One region of the Cohnella sp. GCM10020058 genome, then DNA from elsewhere that is predicted to be linked to it. Evidence: riboswitches for the same ligand, from Rfam matches in the RefSeq annotation. Region 1 holds a riboswitch; each other region holds the start of a gene.

The links. A riboswitch is a leader RNA that binds a small molecule or an ion and turns the genes downstream of it on or off. The one in region 1 is predicted to bind cyclic di-AMP.
Region 2: another riboswitch for cyclic di-AMP. It lies ahead of ACFSR7_RS08465 (C40 family peptidase); the one in region 1 lies ahead of ACFSR7_RS13825 (APC family permease).
Region 3: another riboswitch for cyclic di-AMP. It lies ahead of ACFSR7_RS33220 (hypothetical protein); the one in region 1 lies ahead of ACFSR7_RS13825 (APC family permease).

Annotation. Positions count from the first base shown of each region.
Region 1 is NZ_JBHUJV010000008.1:310,837-316,533, reverse strand. Features, by position in the region: gene ACFSR7_RS13830 (galactose-binding domain-containing protein) at 1-1,572, opposite strand, end outside; gene ACFSR7_RS13825 (APC family permease) at 1,847-3,664, opposite strand; cyclic di-AMP (ydaO/yuaA leader) riboswitch at 3,764-3,923, opposite strand; gene ACFSR7_RS13820 (M4 family metallopeptidase) at 4,185-5,697, opposite strand, start outside.
Region 2 is NZ_JBHUJV010000004.1:470,052-475,748, forward strand. Features, by position in the region: gene ACFSR7_RS08455 (DUF58 domain-containing protein) at 1-897, shown strand, start outside; gene ACFSR7_RS08460 (hypothetical protein) at 894-2,195, shown strand; gene ACFSR7_RS08465 (C40 family peptidase) at 2,382-2,849, opposite strand; cyclic di-AMP (ydaO/yuaA leader) riboswitch at 2,855-2,998, opposite strand; gene ACFSR7_RS08470 (hypothetical protein) at 3,333-4,151, opposite strand; gene ACFSR7_RS08475 (M1 family metallopeptidase) at 4,168-5,697, opposite strand, start outside.
Region 3 is NZ_JBHUJV010000023.1:1,419-7,115, forward strand. Features, by position in the region: gene ACFSR7_RS33210 (response regulator) at 1-188, opposite strand, end outside; gene ACFSR7_RS33215 (ATP-binding protein) at 175-1,803, opposite strand; cyclic di-AMP (ydaO/yuaA leader) riboswitch at 2,134-2,297, shown strand; gene ACFSR7_RS33220 (hypothetical protein) at 2,300-2,818, shown strand; gene kdpF (K(+)-transporting ATPase subunit F) at 2,948-3,025, shown strand; gene kdpA (potassium-transporting ATPase subunit KdpA) at 3,069-4,748, shown strand; gene kdpB (potassium-transporting ATPase subunit KdpB) at 4,772-5,697, shown strand, end outside.

The DNA of each region.
Region 1 (5,697 bases):
GCTATCCGTCTCGACAGGCGCGGACGGCGTCCAGGATAGGCCCGTCACGGTCAGATCCGGATTCGGCGCGGGTACGCCGATAACCTGGAATTCGGCCACCTGTCCGCCCGTCGCGCCCGTGTTGGCCGTAAATTTCAGCTGCACGTCGCTGGCGGTAGCGCTCACGGGGATGGTGACCGTGTTGCCGGTTGCCGGGTTAAACGTATATTGCGCGGACGAAACCAGGTTGTTGAATGTCGTCGCGTTCTGGTCGCGGCCCAGTACCTGGAGCGTCTGCGTGCGCGTCGCCCAGGCGCTGTCCGGACTGAGCTTCAGTACAATCTGCGAGATGCTGGCGTTGGCGCCGAGCGAGACGGTCAGCGTGGCGGGATAGCTATTCGCGTTGCTTTCCCAGTAAGTCGCGGTGCTACCGTCGTTGGCGTTGGTTGCAACATATGTCCAGTTAACCGAGGAAGCGGTGATTGGCTTGCCCTGCGCCAGGTTGGAGCCGGTTGGCGGAGGCGTAGAGGTTGGCGTAGCTGTCGGCGTGGCAGTAGGCGTGGCGGTTGGGGTCGCCGTTGGCGTTGCGGTTGGCGTTGCAGTAGGCGTCGCCGTTGGCGTTGCGGTCGGGGTGGCCGTCGGCGTCGGCGTAGCGGACACCGCAGTCAGCGCGATTTGGTCCACGTTAACGTTGCCGGAGTCGGTCGCGTCGTACTTATAGGCAATCGTATTGCTGCCCGCATTGAGCGCAAACGTCTCGGATTGGGTTCCCCAAGTATCCCAGTTGGCGAGATTCGCGAGCGTCGTCTGCTTGACTTTCGTGCCGTTCACGTAGACGCTCAGCGTTCTGGCCGCGCCGTTCGCGTTGCCGTACTTGAGCGCGACCGCGTAGTTGCCGGCGGCTGCGGCATTAACGGTGAACTGCGTCTGTGCGCCCTGCGTCCAATAGCCGTCCACGAATCCCGTCCCCGTATAACCGGGATGGTCCGTGTTTACTTTGGCTCCGCCGGACAGCGCGGCTGCTTCGGCTTCATACACATTATTGGCCGGCGGCGAGACGGTTCCGTACACCTCGAACTCGGATACCTGACCGGCCGGCCAGGCGCTGTTGGCCGTGATGTTGACCTTGACGTAGCGCGTGCTGGCGGCGGCGAAGCTGATCGTCACCGCATTGCCGGTTGCCGGGTTAAACGAATACGAAGCGGACGACGCGAGCGTGCTGTACGCCGAGTCGTTCAGACTGCCCTGCACGGACAAAGTCTGCGAGCGCGTCCCCCATCCGGACGGCAGCTTCAGAACGACCTGATTAATCGTCGAGGCTGCTCCCAGGTCAACCCGGATCCATTGCGGAAAGGCGTTGTTCGCGCTCTCCCAGTAGGTGCCGGCGTTGCCGTCTACGGCATTGCCCGCTTGATACACATCCGCGTATGAGCTCGCGGTCACAGGTTTGTTCGCCGCCAGATTCGGGCCGTCCGCATAGGCCTTGGATGCTTGAAGCCCGGCCAGGTTGGCGAACAGTCCGGCCATCAGCGCGAGAGCCAGCAAAGAAGCCGTCCACGGCTTCCGTTTCCCCGTATGCAGTTGCATGAACATCATCTGCCTCCTTTTAAATGGATAACTCGAAATTCCGGTCTCTTCCGACTTGAGCGGCTGATCAGTGGCGCCTGACTAAGTTCACGGAGCTGCGAACCTCCTCCTCCCGTATATGGATGATGCTTCCTTTAAATTATAAGCGCTTACATACATGTCCGACGATGTACATTCCTATGAGATGTGTGTGCGGAACTACGATTCTTATGAGGCCGAAAACCAAAAAATCTCGCCCGCAAAATCACGGACGAGACGGATCGCATGCGCTCTTCGGACGTTAACGACGCAGATGGTAAGGCACGGTCGCGATGATGACGTCCTTTTGATTGTAAAGGTAAGCGCGAAGCAGCAGGCTCGACTGATTGTGCAAAATGTGCTGCCACCAGTGCTTGGCGATAAACTGCGGGATGAGGACGGTGATATGGTCGGTCTCGGCGGTTTTCCACTCGATCGTGTCGATGAACTTCATAATCGGGCGGATAATGCTGCGATAGCTTGATCTGAGCGTGATGAGCCGGACGCCGGGATCCCAGTCGGCCCATCTTTTTTCCATGCGCTCGATCTCCTCGTCGTCAAAGCCGACATAGACGGCGACGACGTTGTCGGTCAGCGACTTGGCGTAGCTGAGCGAATTCATGACGACGCGGGTGACCCCCGCGACCGGCACGACGATCGTGCTGCCCTTGATGCACGGCTTCTCCTTGGCCGGATCGATGCGCAGCTCGTCGGCAGTATTGCGGTAATGGCGTGCGATGGCGAAGAACGTCCACATGACGACCGGCAGGAACACGAACACCATCCACACATGCGTGAACTTGGTGAAAATAAAGATGAGCGTGATGCTCAGCGTCGTCAGCATGCCGATCGTATTGACAAGCAGGCGCGTCATCCAGCCTTGCGGGCGTAGCCGGATCCAGCGCACCATCATGCCGAGCTGCGACAGCGTGAACGGGATGAAGACGCCGACCGCGTAGAGCGGGATCAGGTTTTCGGTGTTGCCGTGGAAAATGATGACCAGCAGCGCCGAGAACACGCCGAGGAAAATGATGCCGTTGGAGTAACCGAGCCGGTCTCCGCGAACCATGAAGGCGTGCGGCATGTATTTGTCCTTGGCCAGCATGAACGCCAGCAGCGGGAACGCGGAGTACGCCGTATTCGCCGCCAGCACCAGAATCAGCGCGGTCAGCGCCTGGATGACGTAATAGATCGTACCTCGACCGAAGGTCGATTCGGCGATTTGCGAGACGACCGTCTGCTTTTCGTCCGGCGCGACGCCGTACCAATAAGCGAGCAGGCTGATGCCGATAAACATCGCGCCCAGAATCGTGCCCATCATGATCAGCGTGGCGGCGGCGTTGCGCTCGGCCGGCTTTTTGAAGTTGGGAATGGCATTGGATACGGCTTCGACGCCTGTGAGCGCGGAGCAGCCCGAGCTGAATGCCTTGAGGAGCAGGAAGAGACTGACGTTAGACACGGCGGCGCCGAATTCCGGCACGTGAGCGGGCGCGCTGCCCGTTGCGTACTTGACGATGCCGGCAGCGATGAGCACGAAGATCGCTACGACGAATAAGTAGATCGGCGTCGCGAGCACGGAGGCGGACTCGGTCAAGCCGCGAAGGTTCATGACGGTCAGAATAAGGATGATGACGAGCGCGATCAGAACGCGGTGTTCGTGCAGCGAAGGAAAAGCCGACGTGATCGCATCCGTGCCGGCGGACGAGCTGACCGCGACGGTCAATATATAATCGACCAGCAGCGAGCCGCCGGCCAGGAGTCCCGTCGAGACGCCGAGATTGTCCTTGGCCACGATGTAGGCGCCGCCGCCGGCCGGATAGGCATAAATGGTCTGGCGGTAAGACAGGATGAGAATAAATAAAAGGCCGAGCACCGCCAGCGAGATCGGCACCGAGTACCAGACGGCCGCGAAGCCCGCCGCCATGAGGACGATCAAAATCTGCTCCGTGCCGTACGCCACGGACGATAGCGCATCGGACGACAAGACGGCAAGCGCCTTGAATTTGCCCAGCTTGGCGCCCTCGATCTCCGCGCTTTTCATCGGTCTGCCGATCAGAAGCCGTTTAACTTTGCTGACCATGGGGTTATCTCCTTTGCTGTGCCGGCACCGCTGACGGGCATCAAAAAAAGCCGCAGGAAAGGATCTCCCGCAGCTTATTCTTAAGCGAATAGCGGCGCAGGCTCCTCTTCCGGACGCTTGCGAGGTTAGCTGTCGGATTCGGGCTCGGCAAGCAGCCCTACGCTTGGCAAAAGCCAAGCGATTCACCCCTGGGCGTGCATGCGCGGCACCCGGTTGGTTCCCCCGTTCCCGCATCTGCGGGATTCAGCGATTAGGATGTTAAATCACGAAATGAATCATACGTTACGTTCCATCTTCATGTAAACTGCCGCCGAAGGGGATGAAACAGCGCGGCGGCCGGTTAACCTACGAAGAGAACGGTTACATTCATGCGGCTCTTGCATTATCTCAGCCGCGCACATTCGCGCTCGATTTATTGAGGTTTCTGCTGTCTCGGATGCCCGAGTATTTGAAACGAATTAAAAAAAATAACCCCGCCTCCCGCCAAACGGGAGGACGAGGGGTGTTGTATGCATCCCTTTTAAATGAGTTGCAGATTCTCCAGCATGCGCATGAGCGATACGGTGGCTTCGGCCCTGGTAACCGGCGCGGCAGGAGCGAATGAGCCGTCCGCTCTGTTCTGCATGATGCCCGCAGCGAGCAGTGCCTGCGCGTCGGCGGCAGCCCATGCAGGAATTTTCGCCGCATCGGCAGAAGCGCCGGAGCCTGCCTGCCCCGCAATTTTCGGCAATCCGCCCGCATAAGCGATCGCTCTGCCCAGCATGACCGCCATCTCCTGGCGCTTGATGACGCCGCCCGGACCGAAACTCCCGTTGCCGTAGCCCGAGATTAGCCCCGCGCTCACTGCCGTCGTCACCGGAGCGCCATACCAGGCGCCGGCCTTCACATCGGCGAACGAGAACGCTGCCGGCAGTGTCTGCAGACCGAGCGCTCTCGCGAGGAGAGCGGCGAACTCGGCTCTCGTCACTGTTCGGTCCGGCTGGAACTGTCCCGATCCGGCGCCGAGCACGAGCTTCCTGGACGCCATTTTCTCGATCGCGGCACGATCCGTGTGGACCGCAATGTCAGCGAACGACTTGACTGCCTGCGCCAGCACATACACGCTGTTGTGCGGCGTCCGGATCGCCGCAGTCAACCGGCCCTCGGAAACGGTGATCGCCGCAGGGACGAATACGAGCTGTCCGGTGACGGTGTCCAAGGTCAGCGCAGTTACTTCCCCTGTCGTCTTGGGAGCGTCGATACTTACCCGTTTGGTGACATAAATGCCGTTAAAGTTTTTCAGCTCTTTTTTCTTCCCGCCGGAAGCCAGCTCGATCGTGAAGTCGAGGAAGTCGGACAAGGCTGCATAGCCGTCCGTTCGCAGCATTTGCCGGGACTTCGCCTGCTCTGATTGCGCAGACTTGACGACGCCGAACTCGAGCTGCAGATCGTCAGGGACTGCTGCCGTTCCCCAGGCTTGCGCCAGCAGCGAGCCGCTAAGCAGCTTGACGGGAATCTCGTACGAGACTTTGTCAGTCTGTACCACAAGCGTCAAGCCCGAGGATTGGACAGACGCGGCCGCGAGCGCCGCGGACGGCAACCGTACCTTAATGCCGTCTCCGCCTGTGCCGACAGGCAGGACGAGCTTGAGCGCCGTACCGGCAGATGCCGTCTGCCCGTCCGCCAGCTTGAGCGCTTGCTTCAGCTTGTCGGCGTCGGGCTCGACGATTGAAATCGAGCGTCCGTCGGCACCGGCTTCCTGTGAGGACTTCAGATCGTTGCCGGAGAGCTTGATCGTCCCGTCCTGAACCTTCGTCTCATCGTCGGCATCGTCGGCAGTCGCGCTTCCACCGGATGCGCCGGTACCCGGCGTGCCCGTTCCGGGAGTACTGGTTCCGGGAGTGCCGGTTCCAGGTGCACCGGTGCCTGGCGAGCCTGTGCCCGGGTTGCCGGTGTTCGTATCCACGACGATCGGGCAAACATTCAGCGGCGAGGAGACCGAGACGATCGGACTGAAGCCGACGCCTTCGTAGTCTCCGTACGTCGTAATCGTC
Region 2 (5,697 bases), on a different contig from region 1:
GGCAAGGAGACGTCGGATCTCGCGGTAAGCGTCGGGCAGACGCTGCAAAACCATGCAAGCTTGTTTACCCTCGGGCCTTACACGAGGCTCGTGCGGCGCCATGAGGTGACTTGCCAGCAGCGGGGGCGGTATCGGATCCAGACGCTGACGATCACGCATGGGGATCTCTTGGGCATGACAAGCGGGGCGCTGCAAGTCGAGTCGGACTGTGCGGTCACCGTGTACCCGCGGCTGCTCGGCAGCAGGGAGCTGCCTCGCGCGGCCCGCGAATGGATGCAGAGCGCGCTCAGCTCGCCGGACGCCTTCCGCGAGGATCACTACCACACCGCGGGCGTCAGAGCCTATCGCGGCGGCGACGCTATGAAGCAGGTCAATTGGAACGCCACCGCAAAAACCGGCGAATTGCTCGTCAACCGCAGAGAGACGATGGTCGGCGGAGACGTGACCGTGCTGCTCAACGCAGAGCTTGCCGATGCTTCGACGAACAGGCGGCTTGGGCTCGAGCAGTTCGAGGAAGCGATCAGCATCGCCGCGTCCGTCGCCAAGCAGACGCTCGATAGCGGGGGCAGGGCGGGACTAATCTTCAACGGCCGCGTACAGGGAGGGGAAGCTGTTCCCCTGCAAATCGAGCCTGCGCGCGGCCGCAGCCAACTGTACGCGATCCTCGAAGCGATGGCCGGCTTCGAGCCTGCCGTCCGGCTGGAGCTGGGCTACCTGCTCGGCGAGCTCGTCCAGGAGCGGATGCGCGGAGCGAATCTGCTGCTCATCACCGCCTTCCTGACGCCCAAGCAAGAGCTTGCCGTGCGGAAGCTGCGACAGGCGGGCAACCGGGTAGAGCTCTTGCTACTCTACAAGGACAGGCAAACATCACGCCAAGCTGCAGGAGGAACGCCATGAAGCTTATGCTCCGTAGTCTGGCTGACGCGCTGGCCGCTTATCCGCTTCTGTTGGTACTCCACGCGCAATCCGGTCTCGCCCTCCCGACAGTCGGCTGGATCGCGCTCGCTTGGCTTGGCGCCGCGGTCGGGAGGGCGCTCCCCACGCTGCTGCGCGGCAAGCTGCCCGCATCGCTCGTCCACCTCGCGCTCATCGCGGCATTCGTCGCCGCCGCATGCGCAGCCGATCGGCGGCAGTTGTGGCTCGTGCTGCCGCTTGGCCTCTTGTCGTGGATCGCCCGCTTCGACTGGGCGCGCATCGTGCGCTGCTCCGTCGCGGTCGGCCTCCACGCCATCGTTCTCGCGGCAGCGTCGCAGCTCGACATTGCGGACGGCGCGAGGCCGCTGCTGCTCGCGGCGGGCATCGTCTGGCTGGCAGCCGCGCTGTATTTCCTGCAGGCCAAGTCGCTGGGCGAAGCCGGCCTGCACGCCGGCCTCGTGACGAGACGGCTCGCTGCTGCGGGCAAGCGATATCTCGCATTGTGGGGCATCGTCGTCGCGCTCGTCTTTCTCCCGTTCGCGGGACTTCCGATCTGGCCGCAGGTCCGTCGGCTCATCCGCTGGCTGCTCTCGCTCGTCCCCGCCGGCGAATCTGCTCCGGAGCAGACGCCCCAGCCGGAGCCGTCCGCGCAGCCGCCGGCATTCCCGCCGCAGGAGGCCGGCACCGGACGGCTGTGGGTATGGTTAGAGTATGCGCTTTATGTCGTACTCGCGCTGCTGGCGCTTGTCGTCGTATATCGCCTGGCGCGACGATATTTGCTCAACGCTGTCTGGTGGCGACGCATCTCGGATCGCGTGAAGGCGTGGTACGGCAGGCTGCTTGCAGGACGGCGCGCGGCCGAGACGGATCTCGGCTACACCGAAGAGCGAGAGAGCTTGCTTCAGGGGGATAAGTTGCTGAGCCGACTATTCTCGCGAAACAGGTCGAAGTCAAGGCGATCGCTCCGGCGAGAGGACTGGACGGCGATGTCTGCGGAGGACCGGGTCAGAAGCCTGTATGCCGCGCTGCTCGCCGATGCGGTCAAGGAAGGATACGTTCACCGGGAATCGCTGACGCCGTCGGAGACGATCGGGGCAATCGAAAAGTGGCGCGAATTAAACCAAGCGCCGCAGGCCCGCGCATCGGAGGCGGCATCCCGAGGCTGGCTGGCGAAAGTGTCCCGTCCGCTCGGCGAGCTGTACGGCAGAGCTCGCTACGGCGGCCGGGTAAAGCCGGAGGAAGCCGATCGCCTCGGCGCAGAATTTCCCTGGAAAGCATGACGAAAAAAAGAGGGCCTTGGCTTACGGCGCCAAAGCCCGTTTTTTTGCGCAAATTTCTACGTCAGGTCTGTTTCAAAATCTTTACAGCAAGGGTACAACCTAAGTAACCTCTCCATTCACTCCAAGCAGCAGCAAAGACCCGCTTTGGGGGCGGGTCTTTGCCTAAGCATTCCACTTCAACCGAGTTTACACGTGATCGATTGCCACGGACGTGTAGGTGTCGGAGTCCATTACGCGGCGAGCGCCGACGTAGCGCTTCGCATAATACTTTTCATCCAGATCCGAGATCGTAACACCCTTGGAAGCCGAGTGTGCAAATTTGTTGTCACCGACATAGATGCCTACGTGGGACACGCCTTCGCCGCTCGTATTGAAGAATACGAGGTCTCCCGGACGAAGATCTTCGCGAGCAACCTTGTCGCCCATGGCGAATTGGCCTTTGGACGAGTGAGGCAGCTTGACGTCGAACTTCTTGAAAACATAAGCCGTGAATCCGGAGCAATCGAAGCCGCTGGTCGTCGTGCCGCCGTAATCGTAATCGATGCCGATCAGCTTGGAGACGGTCGAGTCGAGCTTGGAAGCTGCGGATGCGCTGCCCAACTGGAAAGCCAGGAGGCAGGTTAAAGCAAGTAGAAGTACTGTAACTTTGCGCAAAACAAGAAGCTCCTTCCAAGTGCCTACGAGGTTAGCTGGAGGGTTCGGTTGAAGGTTCCCTATGGCTTCTGCGCGAGGCAAAGCCAATTCACCCGGTAAAGACTGGTTCCCCCGTTTCCCAGTGCGCGGGAATTCGGCAGTTTTCGCACCTTAGCTTTAGAAATTCGATTTTTAGGCCCCAACTCCTGCTCCTTCAAGATTAGAAATCCTTAATGTCCCAAATTAAAAGGACTATGCTGGCGACATCTCCAAACCCAAGCGCAGCAAGGGATGCGGGGTTTACGCCCGCGAAAGGCCAAGCCTATGAATAAATGAGAAAGATTAAGAGGGCGCAAGTCTTCGACACGGCTGCAGTCGCAAGAGTATGATCGTAGTCTATGCCGCCCTCTCGACCGATATTAATAGCCTGCAAAAAAAGAGACGGCGCTCCGCCCATCTTCCGATGAACGGCGCGTCCGTCTCTTGCTGTTTTTAAGCGTTGTTTCAAGCTTCTTCGCGCTGCCACAAGCGATGCTGGCAGGCCGCCGTCCAGAGCGCGATCGTTGACCGGACGAAGTGGAATGCCTGGTTCAGCGCGATCGCCAGCAGGCCGGTCCAGATCAGCGTGGCGCCGGATACGGCGGCGGAACCGAGCAGGGAGAGCAGGGGCAACAGGATCGTCACGCCAAGCAGAGGGAGCAGGCGGCTTACCGAGCGAAGCGCCCCCTGCCAGGGGCTGCCCCCGGCCGCGGCGCTGAACTGCATGAACAAAAAGGGAAGGTGCACCGCCAGCATCCAGAGCGTCCAGCCCGCGGCGTAAGGAAGCATCTGTCCGAGCCATGACGCGGCATCGGGCATTTCCATATATGCGTTTCGTCCGAACGGAATCAGCCAGATTGCCGGAGCCAAGGCAATCAGCTTCTCGGCGCCGTAGAGCAGCGACACTTTTTTCCAAGCCTGCCGGATGCCCTTGAGCACTTGGGTGCCGCCCTGATCTTCCGCGTTGGCGAAGGAGTAGTAAAGTCCCGCGTTCAGCACCGGCGTGATCAGCATGCGGAGGAGGAGCATGCCGCCCAGCAAGAGCAGCGTATGATCGGCGAGATCCGTCTTGAGCAGACGAAATTGGGCCTCGATCGCAAAAAGCTGCTTGGCTGCCGCGCCGAGCGGATGTTCGTCCGGGTACCGGGTCAGGATCGGCGCCACGACCGAGTCGATAAACCGGTAGAGGAAAAATCCCCACAGCAGGCGGTAAAGGAACAAGGCGACGAGCACGTATTTGTGCCGCTTGGTCGTCTCCCAGCCTTTTCGGATCGCGTCGTTCATGTCGGTTCCCCCTCCTTCACCAGGCCATGCTGCCGACGATCGCGTCGATCAGCTGTCCCAGCGTGACGTCGAGCTTGGTCCGCTTGCGCACGGGCGCTTCAGCCTTCAGATAGTTGTCGTAACGACTGTGATCGAGCACGATATCGAGCATCGGATCGACCGCTACGTACGATAGCGGTGATGCCGACTGCAATCGGATCTGGATGTGGCTCTGAATGCCGTCCCATGTCTTGCGGACGGTTTTGCCGTCCTTGAAGCCAAATTGCACCGTCGCGGCCTGCGGGCTGCCCTGGGTCCTCGTGAGCAGGACGATGGACTGATAGCCGCCCTCGCCGTCCGGTTCCGTGCGGATGGAGGCGACCGCGAAGTCGGCCGATTCTCCCCGGTACACATAGGCCTGGAAGAAGTCCTTCCAGTCATCCCTGGTAACGGCCTCGACGACGCGCTGAAAGCTTTGGCTGTCGGGATGCTTAAAGCGATATTTCTGAAAATAAGTCCGCATGATTTTCGACATCGTTTTCTCCCCGGTCTTGGCCTCGATTGCCTTGAGCACGAGCTTGCCGCGCATATACACGTTTTCCGCATAGGCATCCGAACCGCCGTAATCCCATGCGTCAAGCTTGAGCGGCATCGGGTTTGTCATGTAAAGGGATTCGATCGGCGTGCGGGCCGAGACGCCGTAGATGGCAGCCATCAGCTTATCTTCGGTATAGGAGGTGAAGGCCTCGTCCAGCCAAGCTTCCTCGAATTCATTCGAAGCGACGATGCCGTACCAATATTGATGCGCGATCTCGTGGACAAGCGTGCGCTCGAGCTCATAGCCCGGATTGTCATCTTTCGCCGCCGCGCCGGTGACGAGCGTCGGGTATTCCATGCCGCCGGCGCCCTCCGCGTCGGCAGGGGGGACAACGATGGAGAGCGTCGTGTACGGATAGTCGCCGTACCATTCGCCGAGCTTGGCCAGCGCGGATTTGGCCGCGTGCATGTAGCGTTCCTCCTGCTTCGCGTGCAGCGGGTCCAGGTACAGCTTGATCCGTACGCCGGGCACGCCGGCCGAGGAGAAGGAATCCTCCGCAGTCACGAAGTCGGGAGAAGCGGACCAGGAGAAATCATGCACGTCTTCTGCGTAAAATTGGTACGTTTTCCGTCCGTCCTTGACGACGGGCTGTTTGTATTGGAAGCCGGTCGCCGCCACGGTGCGGTCCTCGGGCACGTCGATCTTGACGCCGTATACGCCGAAGTCCGCGTAAAATTCAGAATTGCCATGGTACTGGTGGAGGTCCCAACCCTCCGCGGTGCGGCCCCGGACGCCCGTCGTCTCGTAAGCGGCGACCTTCGGGAACCATTGACCCGCCATGACGAAGTCCCCCGCCTGTCCCATGCGGGCGAATACCTGGGGCAGCTTGACGGTGAACTTCATGCGGACGGTAACGGTCTGACCCGGCGCGACGGCCTTCGGCAAGCGGAAGGAGGCCAGCGTCCGGTCCTGTGCGTTGCCGTCGTCCGGCTGGACGTAGCGAAGGCGCGGCAGCAACGTCTCGCCGTC
Region 3 (5,697 bases), on a different contig from region 1:
TCCGGCAGCCCGAGGTCGAGCAGGATTAAATCCGGCCGCACGAGTGCCGCCTGCTGCAGACCCTCCCCGCCAGTCGAAGCTTCGTCGATGATAAACCGATATGCCTGCAGCGTCACGCGCAGCAGCTTGCGGATTTGCGGCTCGTCGTCCACGATCAAGATTCGTGCGCCTTGCTCATTCATCGCCATCGTTCTCCGTTCCCTGTTCCTTTAATCGATCATGTCGATCTTGCCGATCCAGTCGATCTTGCCGATCCAGTCGATCTTGTCGATCTTGCCGATCCGCCCGTTCATCCGGCTTGTTCAGCGGCAGCGCAATCGTCATGACCGTCCCTTGCGGCTCGTTGCGTCTGCCCGAGATCTTACCGCCGTGCAGCTCCGCGATTCCTTTGCAGATGGCGAGCCCCAATCCCGTGCCCGTCACCTGCCGGGTGGCGTCGGCGCGATAAAATTTATCGAAAATCCGGGCGTATTCCTCATCCGTAAGTCCGATTCCCTGATCGGCCACGGCGATGACCAGCGTATCCGAATCCGACGACACCGAGATGTCGATCTCGCTGTAGTCCGGGCTGTACTTGATCGCATTGCCGACGACATTTGCCAGCAATTGCTCCAGCAGCACTTCATCGCCCGACACCAAGGGGACTTGTTCGGGCAGCCGCACCCGCAGCTTGCGATGCTCCTTGTAGTCTTGAACCTGCGACAGCGTCACCCCGATCAGATCCTCCACGTCGCACCAGTTTTTCCGCAGACGAAGCATGCCGCTCTCCAGTTGAACCATGCTGAGCAGATTTTTTACCAACCGGTTCATCCGCAGCGCGCCGTCGCGAATGTTGATCAAGAGCTCCTTCCGGTCCTCGGACGTAAAAAGATCGTCGTCCGCCGCCAGAACGGTGGCTGAGCCGATAATCGCCGCAAGCGGCGTCCGCAGCTCATGGGAGACGGAGTCCAGGATCGCCGTGCGCAGACGCTCGGATTCCGCCGTCAGATGGGCGATCTTGGCCTCCTCGGCCAGCTTGGCGCGGGCGATGGCGCTGGCGGCCAGTCCGCCCAGCGCCTCGAGCATTTGCCGCTGCCCGGCGGTGAAGTGGCTTTTCCGCTCCTTCAAATTAAGCGCGAGCACGCCGTATACGCGGTCCTCGGTTCGCAGCGGCAAGTAATAGCCGGGCGCATCCCGCAGCGTGTTGGAACCGTAGCCGATCGCTTCGCCGTGATCGAAGGCCAGCTTGGCGGTCGCTTTTTCCGCTTCGCCGCGTCCCCAGTCGCTATCCGCGGCGGAGCGGTTGGTGAGCTTCAGATTGCCCGTCGTGTCCGGCATATAAATGGCGATCTCGCTGCCCATCGATTGCGCCGCTTGAGACGAGACGTTATCGAGCAGCACATGCACGTCGGTAATCGCGTTCATCTGCCTGCTCAGCGTGTATAGCGCTGCCGTCTGCGCTTCCCTCTGCTCGGAGTAAAGCAGCTGCTGCTTAAGCCTCGAAGCGAGGCTGGCGGTGAGCGCGGCGACGGCCACATATACGACGAACGAAATCACGTAACGCAAGTCCGCGACCGAGAAGCTGAGCGTCGGCGGAACAAAAAAGAAATCCAACGCGACAATCGCGAGCACGGCCGCGTAGACCGCGGGGCGAAGGCCCCACCAGACCGCGCTGACGAGGATCGGAAACAAATAGATCAGCGCAATATTGACCAGATCGAACGCAAGGCCGAGCAGATGCATCACGATCGTCATAAGCGCGACCAGCAGGGTGATGCTTGCATAAGGCCGCCAGAGCGCCCATAGAGCTTGCAGGTTACGCACGAATTTACACTTCCCGCCCGTACGAATTTCCGGACTCGTTTTCCTTAAGGTTACTGTAAAAAGCGGAGAAAATAAACCGTAAAGAGGTGTAAAAATACTATAAAAATCACTCATAATCTTAATAATATTCAGTATTCGAGAGGAAACGGGAGTACGGTACTTTTTTTATTTCCATTTTGAATGAATTTTATTGAATATCGACTTAAATCCAATTTGGGCTCCTTTACAGCAATGGAGGCCGGGCGTAAGATACGTGCAGAACGATGCCTTGCAAGCACGGAGGCAGCGGATAGACAGTTCGATGAGGGAAGGGATCCGGAGACTGTTTTAACTCGTAAGACGCTGAATCCTGGAACGAGCAGGAACGGGGGAACCAATCGGGGCCATAGAAGGCTCCATGGGGTGAATCGCCTGGCACATGACTGTGTCCGGCGTAGGGCGACTCTCTCGCCCGAATCCGACAGCTAACCTCGCAAGCGTATCGGAGAGGCAACACTTGTCGCGCGCGATCCAAGACGACGGTCTTGATCAGGAAGCCGCGGTAAAGGTTCCTCCTTTGCCGGGCTTCTTTTTTGTTGCCTTCTTCTTGTATTCGGAGGGGGAGCTTATGGAACAACGTCGTCTTTTGGTGGCTGCGCCCAACGCGGCGGGAAGAGCGTTCATTCGTCAGGCGCTGTACGAGAAGCTGCCGGTAGCCGCGCTCACGAACAACGGCAGGGAAGAAAAGGCGCTAAGAAAGATCGGAGTAAGCGAAGTTGTGCATGTAAATACTTCCTGTATAAAAGAGAACGCTGCCTCTTCCGTATTTCCGATTGGACGGGTGTTCATTTTTGAAAACAGTCTGCCGCTGACTTGCCGGTATTTGCAATGGGCGGCAGAGCGTTCGTGTCTTGCGATTACTGTCGTTACGCACGCCTGGCATCCGGAAGTCATTTACAAAAAGCTGGGCGCAGCATACGTGGTGCGCACACAAACCGGGGAAGTCGGATTTCTGCTCGACCGCCTGCTCGATTGATTTCAAAAAGGAGTGTATGAGCTTGCTGGATATTTGGATGACGTTGACGTTACTGGCCGCGTTTGCGCTTGTCGCCGGATTTGTAATCTGGTGCGACAGATCGATCGACGATGCGGGAGGCGAGCGCGCATGACGATCGTGCTGATTTTCACCGGACTGCTGCTGATCTACCTGGTGTACGCCTTGCTGCATCCGGAGAAATTTTAACGATACGCTGATCTGAGTCGCTTTAGCCCAAGGAGGAAAGGCCATGGATTTCTTGCAAATCGTCATCGTCATCGGCATTCTCGTGCTGATCGCCAAGCCGCTCGGAAATTACGTTTTCCACGTCTTCTCGAATGAGCCCAATCGCACCGATAGGCTGTTCGGCTGGGCCGAGAAGCCGATCTTCGCGGTCATCGGATTAAAAACGCGCATCGGAATGAGCTGGAAACGATATGCGATCAGCTTCGTCGCGACCAACTTCGTGCTCGTGGCAGTCAGCTACATTCTGCTGCGGGTGCAGAGCGGCTTGCCGTTTAATCCGAACGGCATCGGCAATATGGAGCCGACACTCGTCCTGAATACGGTCATCAGCTTCATTACGAATACGAACCTGCAGCACTACAGCGGCGAGACGGGCTTAAGCTACTTTTCGCAGATGGCGGTCATCATGATGATGATGTTCACGTCCGCGGCGACCGGGTTCTCGGTGGCGGTGGCGTTCGTCAGAGGCATTACGAGCAAAGGCAGGACGCTGGGCAACTTCTTCGAGGACTTCGTCAAGGCGCATACGCGGATTTTTTTCCCGCTGGCGATTCTGGTCACGCTGGCGCTGGTGGCGCTGCAGGTGCCGCAGACGCTGGACCCGACGCTGTCGGTGACGACGCTTCAGGGCGCCGCGCAGCAGATCGCGATCGGACCTGTTGCCTCGCTGGAAGCGATCAAGCATCTGGGCACGAACGGCGGCGGCTTTTTCGGCGCGAACTCGGCGCATCCGTTCGAGAATCCAAGCGCGCTGACCAACGTAATCGAGATTTTGTCGATGTGGGCGCTGCCTGCCTCGCTGCCTTTTATGTACGGCAGGTTTGCCAAGAGCCGCAAGCACGGCTGGGTCATTTTCTCGGCCATGATGGCTTTGTTCCTCGTGTTTCTAACGGTCGCCTACACGGCGGAGAAGAGCGGCAATCCCGCGCTTGAAGCGCTCGGCATCGACGCTTCGCAGGGCAGCATGGAAGGCAAGGAAGTACGCTTCGGCATCGCCCAGTCCGCGCTGTTCACCACGGTGACCACTGCGGCGACGACGGGCACGGTCAACAATATGCACGATACGCTCACGCCGCTAGGCGGCCTGGTGCCGCTCTCCGAGATGATGCTGAACGTCGTATTCGGCGGCAAAGGCGTCGGTCTCGTCAACATGCTGATGTACGCGATGCTCGCCGTGTTCATCTGCGGTCTCATGGTCGGCCGGACGCCGGAATTCCTCGGACGCAAGATCGAGCCGCGCGAGATGAAGCTGATTGCGGTCGCGATCCTGGCGCATCCGTTCATTATATTGGCGCCGACGGCGATCGCTTTTCTAACCGACCTGGGCAAAGGATCGATATCGAATCCCGGGTTTCACGGGATCTCGCAGGTCCTGTACGAATATACGTCGTCGGCAGCCAACAACGGCTCAGGCTTCGAGGGGTTGGCGGACAATACGCCGTTCTGGAATATTACGACCGGTCTCGTCATGTTTTTCGGACGCTACGTTTCGATGATCGCGCTGCTGGCCGTCGCCGGATCGATGACGCGCAAGCAATGGGTGCCCGAGACGATCGGTACGTTCCGCACGGATAACGCGCTGTTCACCTTCCTGCTGATCGGGACGGTCATTCTGATCGGCGCGCTGACCTTCCTGCCCGCGATCGTACTCGGACCTGTCGCAGAACATCTGACGATTCGCTAATTATGAGATGGAGTGAAGCTGCCGTGAACGATAAACGCAAAAAAAGCATGTTTTCCGGACCGCTGGTCGCAGACGCCCTGAAGGCGAGCGCGATCAAGCTGAATCCGGCGGTCATGATGAAAAATCCGGTCATGTTCGTCGTCGAGGTCGGCACGGTGATCGTGCTGCTCATGACGCTGTTTCCCGGTTATTTCGATGCGAAGGACCGCATCGGCTTCAATCTGGCGGTATTCCTGATCCTGCTCTTCACGGTGCTGTTCGCCAACTTTGCCGAAGCGCTGGCGGAGGGCAGAGGCAAGGCGCAGGCCGATACGCTGAAGCGGACGAAAAAAGAAATTACGGCCAATAAGGTCGTAAACGGCGGCGGCGTGAAAACCGTGCCTTCGACCGAGCTTCGCAAGGGGGACGTCGTCGTCGTCTCGCAGGGCGAGATGATTCCCGGGGACGGCGAAGTGATCGAGGGGCTTGCCTCCGTCGACGAGTCTGCGATCACCGGCGAGTCCGCTCCGGTCATCAAGGAGGCGGGCGGCGACTTCAACTCCGTCACGGGCGGCACGCGCGTCATCAGCGACCGGATCAAGGTGAGAATCACGAGCGATCCGGGGGAGACATTTATCGACCGTATGATCGCGCTGGTCGAAGGCGCCAAGCGGCAGAAGACCCCCAATGAGATTGCGCTGAATACGCTGCTCATCAGCCTGACGATCATCTTCCTGATCGTCGTCGTCACGCTCGGCCCGATCGCGTCCTATGTGGACGTCAAGCTGGAGGTGCCTGTGCTGATCGCGCTGCTCGTCTGTCTCATTCCGACGACGATCGGCGGGCTGCTGTCTGCGATCGGCATCGCCGGCATGGACCGGGTGACGCAGTTCAACGTGCTCGCGATGTCGGGCAAGGCGGTCGAGGCCGCGGGCGATATCAACACGATGATTCTCGACAAGACCGGCAC